DNA from 2 places in the Stenotrophomonas sp. STEN063 genome. Region 1 is predicted to be linked to the other one. Evidence: riboswitches for the same ligand, from Rfam matches in the RefSeq annotation. Region 1 holds a riboswitch; the other holds the start of a gene.
What was found. Region 1 has a riboswitch for thiamine pyrophosphate ahead of thiC (phosphomethylpyrimidine synthase ThiC). Riboswitches for the same ligand answer to the same signal wherever they lie in the genome.

Region 1 (7,247 bases):
CCCGTACCGCGGGTCTACTCGATCCGGTAGACCTGCGCGCCCTGCTCGCGGAACTGCGCCGATTTCTCGGCCATCCCCGCCGCCAACGCCAGCCCTTCATCCACGCCCTGCTCGGCCGCGTACTCACGCACATCCTGGGTGATCTTCATCGAGCAGAAGTGCGGGCCGCACATCGAACAGAAGTGGGCCAGCTTGTGTGCATCCTTGGGCAGCGTTTCGTCATGGAATTCCTTGGCCTTCTCCGGATCCAGACCGAGATTGAACTGGTCTTCCCAGCGGAATTCGAAGCGCGCCTTGCTCAAGGCGTTGTCGCGGACCTGCGCACCCGGATGGCCCTTGGCAAGATCGGCGGCATGCGCAGCGATCTTGTACGCCATGATGCCGTCGCGCACGTCCTGCCGGTTGGGCAACCCCAGGTGTTCCTTCGGCGTAACGTAGCAGAGCATCGCGGTGCCGTACCAACCAATCATCGCCGCACCGATCGCGCTGGTGATGTGGTCGTAGCCCGGCGCGATATCGGTGGTCAGCGGCCCCAACGTATAGAACGGCGCTTCGCCACACTCCTGCAGCTGCTTGTCCATGTTCTGCTTGATCAGCTGCATCGGCACATGGCCGGGACCTTCGATGATGGTCTGCACATCATGCTTCCAGGCAATCTTGGTCAGCTCGCCCAGCGCCTCCAGTTCGCCGAACTGCGCCGCGTCGTTGGCATCGGCAATGCAGCCCGGGCGCAGCCCGTCACCGAGACTGAAGGACACGTCGTAGGCCTTCATGATGTCGCAGATGTCCTCGAAGTGCGTGTAGAGAAAATTTTCCTTGTGGTGCGCCAGGCACCATTTGGCCATGATCGAACCGCCGCGCGAGACGATGCCGGTGACACGCTTGGCAGTCAGTGGCACGTGTCGCAGCAACACCCCGGCGTGGATGGTGAAGTAATCAACCCCCTGCTCGGCCTGCTCGATCAAGGTGTCGCGGAAGATCTCCCAGGTCAGCTCCTCGGCCCGGCCATCCACCTTCTCCAGCGCCTGGTAGATCGGCACCGTGCCAATCGGCACCGGTGAGTTGCGCACGATCCACTCGCGCGTCTCATGGATGTGCTTGCCGGTGGACAGATCCATCACCGTGTCGCCGCCCCAGCGGATCGCCCACACCAGCTTCTCCACTTCCTCGGCTATGCCCGACGACACCGCGCTGTTGCCGATGTTGGCGTTGATCTTGGTGAGGAAGTTGCGGCCGATGATCATCGGCTCACACTCGGGGTGGTTGATGTTGTTCGGCAGGACCGCGCGGCCGCGCGCGATCTCCTCGCGCACGAATTCCGGGGTGATGATCTGCTGGATGCTGGCACCGAAGCTCTGCCCTGGATGCTGGGCAAGCAGTCCTGCATCACGCACTGCATCCAAGCGCTGGTTCTCGCGGATGGCGACGTACTCCATCTCCGGGGTAACGCTGCCGCGCCGCGCATAGTGCATCTGGGTGACATTGGCGGTACCAATCGCGCGGCGCGGCAGCGTGCGGCCAGGAAAGCGCACGGCATCCAGCCGGGCATCATGCTGGCGACCACGGCCGAACTCGGAGCTGAGACCGGCCAACTGCTCGGTATCCCCGCGCTCCTCGATCCAGGCGCTGCGCACCGCCGCCAGCCCCGCTGCCAGATCGATGTTGGCCTGCGGATCCGTATACGGGCCGGAGGTGTCATACACGGTGACCGGATGGTTCTCCTCGCCGCCGAACAGGGTGGGCGTGCTGGTCAACGCAATCTCGCGCATCGGCACCTGCAGGTCCGGGCGCGAACCAGAGACGAAGATCTTGCGCGAGCCGGGAATCGGCCGGGTCACGGATTCGGAGAGTTGCTGGGCCTGCTGCTGCAGGCTGGGCTGTGCGTTCATTGGCATTCGTCCTGTCTATCCACACGCGGGGTGCGAAGGCCACGCGAGGGATTCGCATGACGGAACGAAGCGAAGGCGCACGCCACCCGGCCCCGGCCCATAGCGGGCACATCGACTGGCGGCACACGAAGCTTCCCTACGCCGGTATGAGCCGGATCAGGTTCGAAGGGTATGTCTCAACCGCGACCCAATGGTCACGGTACCCCCGCTTCGGGCGTCATTAGACCTGCAATCGATGGGAAAGCCAAGCCGACAGGAACACCGGTCAACGGGCTGCAGCTGCTGACCGCAGGCGTCTCCTTGCACAGCGTCACAGGCCACTAACGTAATCGTGACGCGCCATTCAGTAACATCGCGCGCAGGCTCGTTTCGAATGACTGCCTTGCGGCGCTTGCCGCCCCTCCTTTCCCGGCCCGGCGCCATGGTGCCAGCCGGTTGTCCTGCAAGCTCAGGCTCGCTCCCCTCAATCGCTCATTTGATCGGAGAAGCTCCTTCATGGTGTTTCGTATTTCCATTGCACTGGTCGCGCTACTGGTGCTGATTGCCGGCCTCGCGCCCGGTCCCTTCAACGACGTGGTGCAGGCCGCGCTGGCCCAGGTTGTGCGTGGCGCTGGTTGGATGTACCTGCTGATCGTGTTCCTGACACTGTCTTTCCTGCTGTACCTGGCGTTCGGCCGCTTCGGCAGCCTGCGCATCGGCGGTGAAGATGCCGAGCCGGACTTCTCCCGCGCCAGCTGGCTGTCGATGCTGTTCGCCGCCGGCATGGGCATCGGCCTGGTGTTCTGGGGCGCGGCCGAGCCGATATCGCATTTCGTCACCCCGCCGGAAGGCCTGCCGCCGCAAGGCATGGATGCCGCCCGCGCCGCGATGCGTTACTCGTTCTTCCACTGGGGCCTGCACCCGTGGGCGATCTATGCGTTGATCGGGCTGGCAATGGCCTGGTTCCAGTACAACCGCAATGGTCGCGGCCTGATCAGCGACATGCTGCAACCGGTCATCGGCCGCCATCATCGTGGCTGGGTTGGCAAGCTGGTGAATATCGCAGCGGTGGTCGCCACCGCAATTGGTGTCGCCACCACGTTGGGATTCGGCACCATCCAGATCGCCGCCGGCATGCAACGTGTGTTCGGTGTCACCGCAGGCGTGCCACTGCAGATGACCGTCATCGCCATCGCCTTCGTGCTTTACATGCTCTCCACCACCAGCGGCGTGGACCGTGGCATCAAGTGGTTGTCCAACTTCAATCTGGCGCTGGCGGCATTGCTGCTTGCCGCAGTGCTGGTGCTCGGCCCTACTGGCTTCATCTTCGACACCTTCACCACCACGCTGGGCGCCTACCTGAACCAGCTGGTGACAATGAGCCTGCGCATGTCGCCCTTCTCGGGCAGCACCTGGGTCGCGGATTGGACCATCTTCTACTGGGCCTGGTGGATTGCCTGGGCGCCGTTCGTGGGTTCCTTCATTGCGCGGGTATCACGTGGCCGCAGCGTGCGCGAGTTCGTGGTCGGGGTGGTGCTGGCGCCAACCCTGCTCGGCTTCCTGTGGTTCTCCGTGTTCGGTGGCACTGCGCTGTGGGCGCAGCTGTCTGGCCACGCCGATCTGGTCCAGGCGTTGGGCAATGGCTATGAGACGGTATTGTTCACGCTGTTCGACAGCATGCCAGCATCCTTGCTGCTCGCGGGCCTGGCCTTGGTCCTGCTCGTTATCTTCTTCGTCACCTCGGCCGATTCGGCGGTGCTGGTGCTGGCCAGCATGTCCACCGATGAAGCCGGTGATCCGCCACTGTCACGCAAGCTGGTGTGGGGCATTGCCATTGCACTGATCGCAGCGGTTCTGCTGCTCGCAGGTGGGTTGGATGCACTGCAGGGCATGATCACCATTGCAGCTTTGCCATTCGCGCTGTTGATGGTGTTGGTGATGGTATCGCTGTACCGCGTGCTGGACGCCGAGCACAACCGCCAGCGCCGGCTCGCGCAGCGCGCACGGCACATGATGGAGGCATGGATCGAGCGCGAGCAGGCAGCACAGGAAGAAGCACGTGCAGTCACTGAGCGTTCGCCAGGTCTGGACAAGTAGGCGGGAGCTGCGGGAGCTGTGAATTGCCGCGGCGCATCTGGCTGGCTTCGCATCCAGCTGCGCGATGTGGCTGGACAATTGGGTGGTAAGGACGGCAGCGAAGAGCTCCCCCTCCCCAACCCTCCCCTTCGCTGCGCGAAAGGGAGGGGGCCGTTCCTGGCGATCTACAAGATGGCGACGTAGCCGCTTCTACCCCCTCCCTTTCGCGCAGCGAAGGGGAGGGTTGGGGAGGGGGGCTTTGGCTTTGGCTATGGCTTTTGCTTTTGCCCTGCCACAACCACAAGAAGCGACGATCAGTACCCCGCCGCCTGCCCATCCTTTCGACTCTCCGAAGCACCGTAGTAAACGCCGCTTTCCGGGTCACGCATGATCGCCTGATAGCCGCCATAAGGACCGTCGGCGAACACCACACGGTGGCCCTTGCGCATCAGGCTGCGCACCGTCTTATATGCAAAGCCGGTTTCCAGATTGACCTCGCCACCATCACGCATCGCCGTGGCCTGTCCGGTGGGCTCGGTGGAGCCCTCGTGCTGGATGCGTGGTGCATCGCCGGCCTCCTGCAGGTTCATGCCGAAGTCGACGAGGTTCATCACGATCTGTGCATGCCCCTGCGGCTGCATCGCACCGCCCATCACCCCGAAGCTGGCGAACGGCTTGCCGTCCTTGGTGATGAAGGCCGGAATGATGGTCTGGAACGGGCGCTTGCCCGGCGCATAACCGTTGGGATGATCCTTCTGCAACACGAACATCTCGCCGCGGTCCTGCAAGATGAAGCCCAGCCCCGGCGGCGCCATGCCGCTGCCCATGCCGCGATAGTTGGACTGGATCAGCGACACCATCATGCCGTCAGCATCGGCCACGGTCATGTAGATGGTGTCGCCCTCCTCCAGCTGCCTGGGCGTTCCTGGCTGAACTTCCTTCAAGGCCTTGTCCATCGAGATCAGGCTGCGGCGCTGTGCAGCGTAGTCCTTGGAAACAAGCCGTTGCACCGGTGCCGGCGAGAACGCAGGGTCCGCGTAGAAACGGGCGCGATCGGCGAAGGCCAGTTTCTTGGCTTCAACGAACAGATGGATGTGCTCGGCCGAGCCGAATGGAATCTTCGAGAAATCGTAGCCTTCCAGCACGTTGAGGATCTGCAGCGCAGCGATGCCCTGGCTGTTCGGTGGCAGTTCCCACACGTCATAACCACGGTAGTTGCTGCTGACCGGCTCGACCCACTCGCCGTGATGCGCGGCCATGTCCTCGTAGCTCAGATAACCGCCATTGGTCTTGAAGTAGTCGCCAATGCCGCGCGCGATGTCGCCTTTGTAGAACGCATCACGGCCCCCATCGGCAATCTGCTGCAAGGTGTTTGCAAGGTTTGGATTGCGCCACATCTGACCCTTGCGCGGCGCGTGTCCATCAATGGTGAACTGCTCCTTGAAACCCGGATACTGCGACAGCTTGGGCACCGAGCGGTCCCAGTAATACGCAATGACCTCGGAAACCGGATGCCCATTGCGGGCGTAGGCGATGGCCGGCGCCAGGTTTTCAGCCATGGGCTTGCGCCCGAAGCGTTCATGCAATGCGAACCAGCCATCCACCGCGCCCGGCACCGACACCGGCAGCGGTCCGGTCGCGGGAATCTCCTTCAAACCACGCCGCTGCAACTCCGCCAGCGTCAACGAACGCGGTGAACGACCCGAGCCGTTGTAGCCATGGAGCTTCTGCGTCTTCGGGTCCCAGACGATCGCGAACAGGTCACCGCCAATGCCATTGCCGGTCGGCTCCATCAATCCCAGCGCAGCATTGGCAGCGATGGCCGCATCCATCGCCGAGCCGCCGCCCTTCATCACGTCCAGCGCGATCTGGGTGGCCAGCGGCTGCGAGGTGGCCGCCATTGCATGCGGCGCGATGACTTCCGAGCGGGTGGCAAATTCGTGACCGGTGATGCGGTCTGCGGCAAACGCCGTTACCGGCACAGTAGACAGGGCAAGCAACAAGGCGCTACGCAGCATGGCAGACAACCGGCAAGGGAATGGCGGGACGATAGCCCAGCCACCGCGCTGACGCACGTCTTGTGCATGTGCCTCGTACTGAACTGCCCGTCACGCCAGCGCTCAAACCAGCCAAGCTGCACCACAGGCATCGGACTGTCTTTGTGGGTGCGGCGTCAGCCGCGAAACAAGGACACCTTCAGATGGAGGTTTGAGCGAAACTCTGCTTCGCGGCTGACGCCGCTCCCACAGCAAGACCGTCAGGTCACAGACCCCCGCGGGCAACCCAGCCCTACATCCGTGCAGACGCCATTCCGATCAGGCTGGCTGCCTCGTGTCCGTTACTGATCTGCTCCAGCAGGCCTCGCGTCTCCTGGTCTGGATCCAGGCCCAACTCCTGCCGCAATACCGATTCGAATCGCTGGTAGACCTTCAGCGCCGCGCCCCGCATGCCGGTGCCGGCGTGGGCGCGCATCACCCGCCGGGTATGCGCTTCATTCCATGGATCGCGCTTACACAAGGCATTGGCCAGCTGCATCGCAGACTCCCAACGCGATGCTTCCAGCATTTCATCGCAGCAGCGTGCCGCCGCGTCTATCAGCTGTGCGTCCAGCGATTGGCGGGTACTCGCCAGCCAAGTCTGGAAGTTGGAATCGGCAATGTCTTCCATTCCATCCAGGAACACCCGCTGCTCGGCCATCAGATGAACCGATTCGCACGGCGCCTGCTCCAGCAGATCGATATCGAACATGGGCTCAGCGCCGCGCATCAGGCCAACCGCCGAGCGCTCGATGCGCAGAATGCCCTCCTCCATCACCAGATTGCAGAAGCGATTGAGGTTGCTCAACACCTGGCGCAGGTTGGTCAAGGCACTGGTCTCCCCCAGGCTGGGCCACAACAGGGCCGCCAGCGCCGCCCGCGAATGCATGCGATTGGACTCGACCGACAGGTAGCCGAGCAGGGCCCAGCCCTTCCGGTAGATCAGCGGCGCCGGCAGAACACCTCCCTGGCCCATCAGTTGCAGCAGACCGGGGGGCCGCCCCTCGCCGGGTACGTCACACCGGTGTGCACCCGCACACGTGATGTCCTGTCCTGGTAACTGCGTCATGGCGATCGTCCTCCGGCTGGCCCAGAAAGGGCCTGTTACTTGCTAAACCGGCAAAAGCAGCGCAATCCAATCACGGCAGGCGAAACTTTCTCTCCCGGCCCGATCAACGTGTTGAACTGACCCGAATCCGCGCAAACCAGCTCGCGCATGCGCTTGATCACGCAGGTTTCAATCGCAACCATGCTGCTGCGACGGGGC
Region 2 (7,247 bases), on a different contig from region 1:
CGCGCGGCGAACGCGGCCAGGAAAACGCCAGCGTATTGCATCGTTCACGCGGCCTGCTCGATGCAAGCACTGCGGCCGACTATGTATTCCGCGCCGCCCACCCAGCCATTGCCGGCGCCATGCCCAAGTTCAGCCCGGCCCACCTCGGAGACTGCACCGATTGCGGCGCCTGCGTTGCCGCCTGCCCGATCGGCCTGGATATTCGCAATGGCCGCTCCAGCAGCTGCATCGAATGCGGCAATTGCATGGATGCATGTGACGATGTGATGGCCGCCAGTCACTACCCGCTGGACCTGATCCATCGCGCCCGTCCAGCCGGCGATGGCGATACCGCCCCATCTGGATTGCGCCTCAAGCCGTTGGCGTTCGCCGGCATCACGTTGCTTTGCTTCGCCCTGGCGGCATTCACCGCTGCAAGTATTTAGCCGGACGCAACCGGTGGGATCGACTGGCACGAGCCTCCAGACGAAAGCCTGGCTTGCCTGTAGGAGCGGCGTCAGCCGCGAAGCTGACGTTGCTTGAACCATGGGCATCCATGCCATCTGATGATCTATCGGTTTCGCGGCTTACGCTGCTCCTACAAAAGCCCTGTGCTGATGAACTGCCTGCTTCGCGGCTGACGCCGCTCCCACAACAGCCTTGTGCGCGGGCGGTGCCGGTACACTCGCACTGCATGCATACCCTTGAAGATCTCACAAGCGGCGCGCTCAACAACGCCCGTACTGTTCGTCTGGTGAATCTGGGCCTGACCGAATTCCCGCAGGCGCTGCTCGCCCTGGCCGATACGCTGGAAGTGCTGGATCTCTCCGGCAATCAACTTACCTCCTTACCCGATGACATGGGGCGACTGCGCAAGCTACGCATCCTGTTCTGCTCCAACAACCCGTTTACGCAATTACCAGTCACTCTCGGCGACTGCGAACAACTGGAGATGATCGGCTTCAAGGCCTGTGCGATCGCGCGCGTTCCCGAACAGAGTCTGCCAGCACGGCTGCGCTGGCTGATTCTGACCGACAACCAGTTGGGTGAACTACCCGCAGCGCTCGGCCAACGTCCGCGACTGCAGAAACTGATGCTTTCCTGCAACCAGCTCGCCAGCCTGCCCGATCTAAGCAATTGCACAGCACTGGAACTGTTGCGGATTGCCAGCAACCATTTCGATGAGACTCCAGCGACATTACTTGCATTGCCAAACCTGGCCTGGCTGGCCTTGGCCGGCAATCCCCTGACGGCGGCTGCCGAACACGTTGCTTTGGCCGATGCGCATCACCACGCCATCCGCTACGAGAATCTGGAGATTGGCGAGCTGCTGGGCGAAGGGGCGAGCGGACACATCCATCGCGCCGCGCTCAAGCACAGCAATCAGGCGATTGCCGTCAAAGTATTCAAGGCAGCGTCCACCAGCGATGGCACGCCGCACTCGGAACTGGCTGCCGGGCTGGCCGCTGCTGGTCATCCCAACCTGCTTGCGCCACTGGCCCTCGTCGAAGGACACCCGCAAGGGCGCTTGGTGGTGGCAATGCCCCTGCTGCCGCCGCAGTACATCAACCTGGCCGGCCCACCCAGCTTTGCCAGCTGCACGCGCGACGTCTACGCCGCAGATACACGATTTACGCCTGCCATCGCCGAACGCCTGCTGGGCTGCATCCGCTCGGCACTCACCCATCTGCATGCGCAGGGCGTGCTGCATGGCGACCTGTATGCCCACAACATCCTGTGGAATCCAGCCACCGGCGACGCCGTACTGAGTGACTTCGGTGCAGCGATGTTGAGCAGCGGCCTGCCACCAGCAGATCGCGCGCGACTGCAGGCTATCGAGTGGCGCGCATTCGCCCATCTTGAAGCTGAGATAGCCGCACGCATCAACAACTGACAGCGGCCCGCCAGCAACCGGAGCGTTCACTCACACGCAGCATGTCAGCGGCGGCTCGCCTGCCGGAAACGGCGACAAACAGCGCACTCCGCCGCCACACTCCTGGACTCTGCTGACCGGAAGCAAATCGCAGAAAACAAAAAAGCCCCGATTTCTCAGGGCTTTTTGCTTGCTACATGGAGGCCTGGGTCGGAATCGAACCGGCGTACGCGGATTTGCAATCCGCTGCATAACCACTCTGCTACCAGGCCAAACTATTGCACCGCCGAAGCATTACACCGCCTCGACATGAAAAGACCCCGCTGCGGGGGCCCTTTCCGATTTGGAGCGGGAAACGAGACTCGAACTCGCGACCTCAACCTTGGCAAGGTTGCGCTCTACCAACTGAGCTATTCCCGCGGTGTGGGCGAATCATACAGACTTCGGCAGGGGCGCGCCAGCGCTTTTTAACAATTCCTTTCACATGGCTTGTCTGGCTGTCGGCGTTGGATCTTGAATCCCTGTAGAGCCGAGCCATGCTCGGCTGGCGCTTTACCGGGAAGGCCCCTAGCCGAGCATGGCTCGGCACTACATTCAGCAGCCTTGGCGGAGCTGACGTACCATCTCGCCTCCCTCGCATCACCTGTCCCAGCCTGTTCCGATGACCCAGCAATCCCACCGCGTGCAAGGCCTGAACAACGATGAAGTGGCTGCTGACTGGCCCCCCATCAATGCGACCGAGCTTGCCTGGCTGTGTAATCGCTACCCGCAGTTGGACGCTGACAGCACCTTGCTATGGCACAGCCCGCGGCCGATGTCGGCCGCCGCGATTGTCCAGGGCCAGCACGGCAGGGTCTTCGTCAAACGCCATCACCGACTGGTCCGCAGCGCCATGTGCCTGCAGGAAGAGCATCAATTCATCACCCACCTCGCAAGTGCCGGGATTCCGGTTACCCAGCTCCTGCATGGCCACGATGGTCAGACCGCCATTGCGCACGGCGATTGGACCTACGAACTGCACGCCGTAGCCGATGGCCAGGACCTTTACCGCGATGCACCTTCGTGGACGCTGCTGACCGAAGTCGAGCGAGCCCGCGCTGCCGGCCGCATGCTGGCCACCCTGCACCGCGCTTCAGCCAGCTATCACGCACCCCAGCGCAGCACCCATCTGCTGGTCGCCCGTGATGAACTGATCCGTAGCGAAGACCCGATCGCCGCACTCAAGGCCGATCTGCACAACCGCCCCGGACTGGCCCGTTACCTCGCACGTATCCCTTGGGAGCAGCAGTTGCGGCGCAGCGTCCTGCCCTGGCATGCCGGACTGCCCGCGCGCCTGCAGACAGAACCGCAGTTGTGGGCGCACAACGACTGGCACGTCTCCAACCTGCTGTGGGGCCACGGCCACAACGCGATGCAGGTCAGCAGCGTGCTCGATTTCGGCCTGGCCTCTCCCACCAGCGCCCTGTTCGACCTGGCCACCGCCATCGAACGCAATGCCGTGGCCTGGCTGGAACTGGGGCGCGGCGCCGAGGCGGTACGTATCGATATCGCATTGGCCCTGCTCGACGGCTACCGCGAGGTATTGCCTTTGTCGGCCGAACGGGTACACCTGCTGGCCGACCTGCTGCCAATGGTGCATTTCGACTTTGCGCTGTCCGAAGTCGAGTATTTCGAAGGCGTCACCGGCTCCACCGCGAATGCCGATGTCGCTTGGCAGCCCTTCATGCTCGGCCACCCTGAATGGTTCGCCAGCCATCACGGCCACGCCTTGTTGCAGGCCCTGCGCGCCGCCGCCTGAAGCAGCCCGACTCGCAAATCATTCGCATTTGTAGTGAAATGGCGCCCTGAAGCGGGGGTGCCTGGATTTGCCAGGCTGAGAGAGTCCCTTGGAACCTGATCCGGTTTGCACCGGCGTAGGGAGCTTTGAGCAGCAGCCGTAGCGCCGTCATTGGCGCTGCGCATGCGCGCCTTCGCTTCGTCTCCCTTGTTGCCTGAAGACGAATCGAATGAACCGCTGCCTGCGCCCCACGTTGCTGTCTCTCGCCTTGAGCACCGCCCTGCCGCTGTACGCCAGCGACACCGGCCTTGACGCTGCTGCCGAACACTCCCCGACCGAACTGGCCACCGTACGCGTGCAGGCCCGCCAGCCGGAGACGGACAACTCCCGCGCCAACAGCTTCGGCAGCGGCGACTGGAAAAGCACGCCGGCATCGATGAACGTGCTGGATCGCGACTTCCTCGACCACCAGCAGGTGCGCTCGCTGTCCGAGCTGGCCAGCAATGACGCCTCGCTCGGCGACGCCTACGCCCCAGTCGGTTACTACCAGAACGTCGCCATCCGCGGCTTCGCGCTGGATACGGCCACTGGCTACCGCTTCAACGGCATGTCGATAGCAGGAGAACAGCGTCTGGCACTGGAGAACCTGCAGTCAGTGGAAGTGCTCAAGGGCGAAGCTGGCTTGGCGGCCGGCGTGATGGCGCCGGGTGGCATCATCAACTACGTCGGCAAACGGCCGGCCGAAGTGCGCACCGTCACCCTCGGCACCGACAACGAAGGCTCGCGCTATGCCGCCATCGACGTCGGCCATTGGCTGACCCCGCGCATCGGCCTGCGCTTCAACGCCGCCTGGGACGACAGCAGTTCCTATATCGAACATGCCGATGGCCGCCGCAATTTCTATTCGCTGGCGACCGACTGGCTGATCGGCGAGCGCGGCAAGCTCGAAGTCGATGCCAACTACCAGACCAGCGCGCAGCGCTCGGCCTCAGGCTACCAGCTGCTGGGCGGACGTGAACTGCCGACCGGCGTGGACCGTGAGCAGTTGCTCGGCTATCAGCCGTGGCAGCAGCCGGTAGGCATTGCCAGCACCAATATCACCGCGCTGCACACCTACGACTTCAACGCCAATTGGCAATCGCGCGTTGCCGTCAGCCACAGCCGCACGGTGATCGATGACAACGTCGCCTTCGCCTATGGCTGCTACTACGCCGCCGAATGTGCCGATGGCAGCGTGCCGGGCAATTACTTCGCCCCCAACGGCGATTACGACATCTATGACTACCGCAGCCCGGACGATACCCGCCGCAACCAGGAGCTGCGCGCCGAGCTGCGCGGCAGCTTCGACACCGGCAGCATCGGCCATCAGCTGACCGTTGGTGCGGACCAATTCCGCCGCACCGTGGACAAGCGCCGCAACGTCAACGAATACGTCGGCACGGTCAATATCCACGACAAGCAGCTGCCCATGTTCGAACCCTCGCCGCTGATACCCGGCGCGTCCGCACGTCGCCTGGACAGCCGCCAGACCGCTGTCTTCGCATTGGACCGCATCCAGCTCAATGAAGACTGGCAGTGGCTGGCCGGCGGCCGCTACGTGCGCCTGGACGAACGCGCCTACGACAAGCGCGGCAACCCGCAACGTCGCAGTCGCCTGTCGCGCTTCCTGCCGCAGACTGCGGTGATGTGGAAGGCCAGCGACAGCACCAATGCCTACGCCAGCTATGTCGAAGGCATCTCGCTGGGCCAGGAAGCACCGTTCTGGACCGCCAATGCCGACACCTTCCTGCCGGCAGTGCAGTCGCGCCAGCTCGAAGTCGGCGTGAAGTATTCCAGCAGCGAGCAGCTGACGCTGGGCGCGGCACTGTTCCGCACCACCCAGCCGTACCAGTACGCAAAGCCCGACAACAGCGACGTCGGCTACACCTTCGTCGAGGAGGGCAAGCAGGCCCACGTCGGCCTTGAACTGACCGCCAACGGCCAGCTCACCGATGCACTGCAGATCGTCGCCAGCGCCAGCGTATTGCAGGCACGTGCACGCGATACCGGCACGCCAAGCTACGAAGGCCACCAGCTGGTCAACGTTCCCAAGCTGCGCACCAGCGTGCACCTGAGCTATGCGCTGCCCTTCGTAGAAGGGCTGGACCTGACCGGCGGCTGGCGCTACGCATCGGCCAATACCGCGCGCGCTGATGGCGCAGTACGCGCACCGAGCTACAACCTGTTCGATGCCGGGCTGCGCTTCCAACACCAGCTGCAGGGCCACGCAGTCAGCTGGAACCTGTCGGTGGACAATCTCTTCAACCGCTTCTACTGGCGCGACACCGGCAGCAGCATGGGTGACTACTACCTGTTCCCGGGCGCACCGCGACAGGCACGCCTATCGGTGAGCGTCGCGCTGTGAGCAGCGCCGCGCTCGAATGGTCGGCCGCGCTATGCAGCATCCTCGGCGTCTGGCTGATGGCGCAACGGCGGATGGTCGCCTGGCCAGTCGGCCTGTTGTCGGTCGCGCTGTATGCACTGGTATTCGCCGAAGCCAAGTTGTATTCGGACACCCTGCTGCAGCTCGCCTTCGCCGTTTTCCTGGTCTACGGCTGGATCAACTGGCGTCACCATGCCGCCGACGAAGGCAGCGTGCGCATCGTGCCCCTGTCACGCAGCAAGATGCTGCGCGACCTGGGCATCGGCCTGCTTGGCGGCATCGCGCTTGGCGCCGGCATGCACAGCTTCACCGATGCCTCGCTGCCTTGGCTGGACGCGATACTCACCGGATTGAGCCTGGTCGCACAGTGGTGGCAGGCACGCCGCCATACCGCCACCTGGTGGCTGTGGATCGTGGTCGACGTGGTGTACGTGGGCGCGTATCTGTTCAAGTCGCTGCATGTGACCGCGGCGTTGTACGTGTTCTTCCTCGGTCTTGCCGTGGTCGGGCTGCGTGCATGGAGTGCAGCGGCCCATACCCCCACTGCGGAACCTGCAGCGCACGGCGCGCGCTGAGCAGCGTCACGCACTGTCAGCAGCTGCCGATGTCGGCAGCTGCTGGCTGAAGGTAAATCGCGGACAACAAAAAAGCCCCATCAGGGGCTTTTCTTTACCTGCAGATATCACATGGAATCTGCTGGTTATTATCTGGAGCGGGAAACGAGACTCGAACTCGCGACCTCAACCTTGGCAAGGTTGCGCTCTACCAACTGAGCTATTCCCGCGGATTGAATGCAGCACCTGAAACAGAGCACCAACATTCGAGATGTATCGCAAGACTGGAGCGGGAAACGAGACTCGAACTCGCGACCTCAACCTTGGCAAGGTTGCGCTCTACCAACTGAGCTATTCCCGCAGGCTTGCTACATCTATTTACTCACCGAACCACGAACGAACATGACTCGGTGCTTGAAACTGGAGCGGGAAACGAGACTCGAACTCGCGACCTCAACCTTGGCAAGGTTGCGCTCTACCAACTGAGCTATTCCCGCTTGGGAGGCGAAATTCTACATGCATTGGGCGCAGTGTCAACAGCCTGTTCACTTTTTAACTGCACCATTCCTTGCGGCTTTTTCGTCTTCACGCAGGCTCGGCCAGGCAGCTCGCAGGTACTGCAGTGCAGACACCAGAGTCAGC

Region 2: it holds a riboswitch for thiamine pyrophosphate, as region 1 does, so the genes downstream of both, AC1VWL_RS08950 (TonB-dependent receptor) here and thiC (phosphomethylpyrimidine synthase ThiC) in region 1, are expected to answer to the same signal.

The regions. Positions count from the first base shown of each region.
Region 1 covers NZ_JBXFWF010000009.1:37,369-44,615, forward strand. The annotation lists gene thiC (phosphomethylpyrimidine synthase ThiC) at 15-1,889, opposite strand; TPP riboswitch at 2,005-2,106, opposite strand; gene AC1VWL_RS04200 (BCCT family transporter) at 2,385-3,965, shown strand; gene ggt (gamma-glutamyltransferase) at 4,259-5,962, opposite strand; gene AC1VWL_RS04210 (AfsR/SARP family transcriptional regulator) at 6,234-6,956, opposite strand.
Region 2 covers NZ_JBXFWF010000026.1:11,810-19,056, reverse strand. The annotation lists gene AC1VWL_RS08975 (4Fe-4S dicluster domain-containing protein) at 1-425, shown strand, start outside; gene AC1VWL_RS08970 (leucine-rich repeat-containing protein kinase family protein) at 674-1,873, shown strand; tRNA gene AC1VWL_RS08965 (tRNA-Cys) at 2,051-2,124, opposite strand; tRNA gene AC1VWL_RS08960 (tRNA-Gly) at 2,197-2,272, opposite strand; gene AC1VWL_RS08955 (phosphotransferase enzyme family protein) at 2,514-3,650, shown strand; TPP riboswitch at 3,694-3,789, shown strand; gene AC1VWL_RS08950 (TonB-dependent receptor) at 3,859-6,033, shown strand; gene pnuC (nicotinamide riboside transporter PnuC) at 6,030-6,626, shown strand; tRNA gene AC1VWL_RS08940 (tRNA-Gly) at 6,760-6,835, opposite strand; tRNA gene AC1VWL_RS08935 (tRNA-Gly) at 6,891-6,966, opposite strand; tRNA gene AC1VWL_RS08930 (tRNA-Gly) at 7,027-7,102, opposite strand; gene pgsA (CDP-diacylglycerol--glycerol-3-phosphate 3-phosphatidyltransferase) at 7,151-7,247, opposite strand, start outside.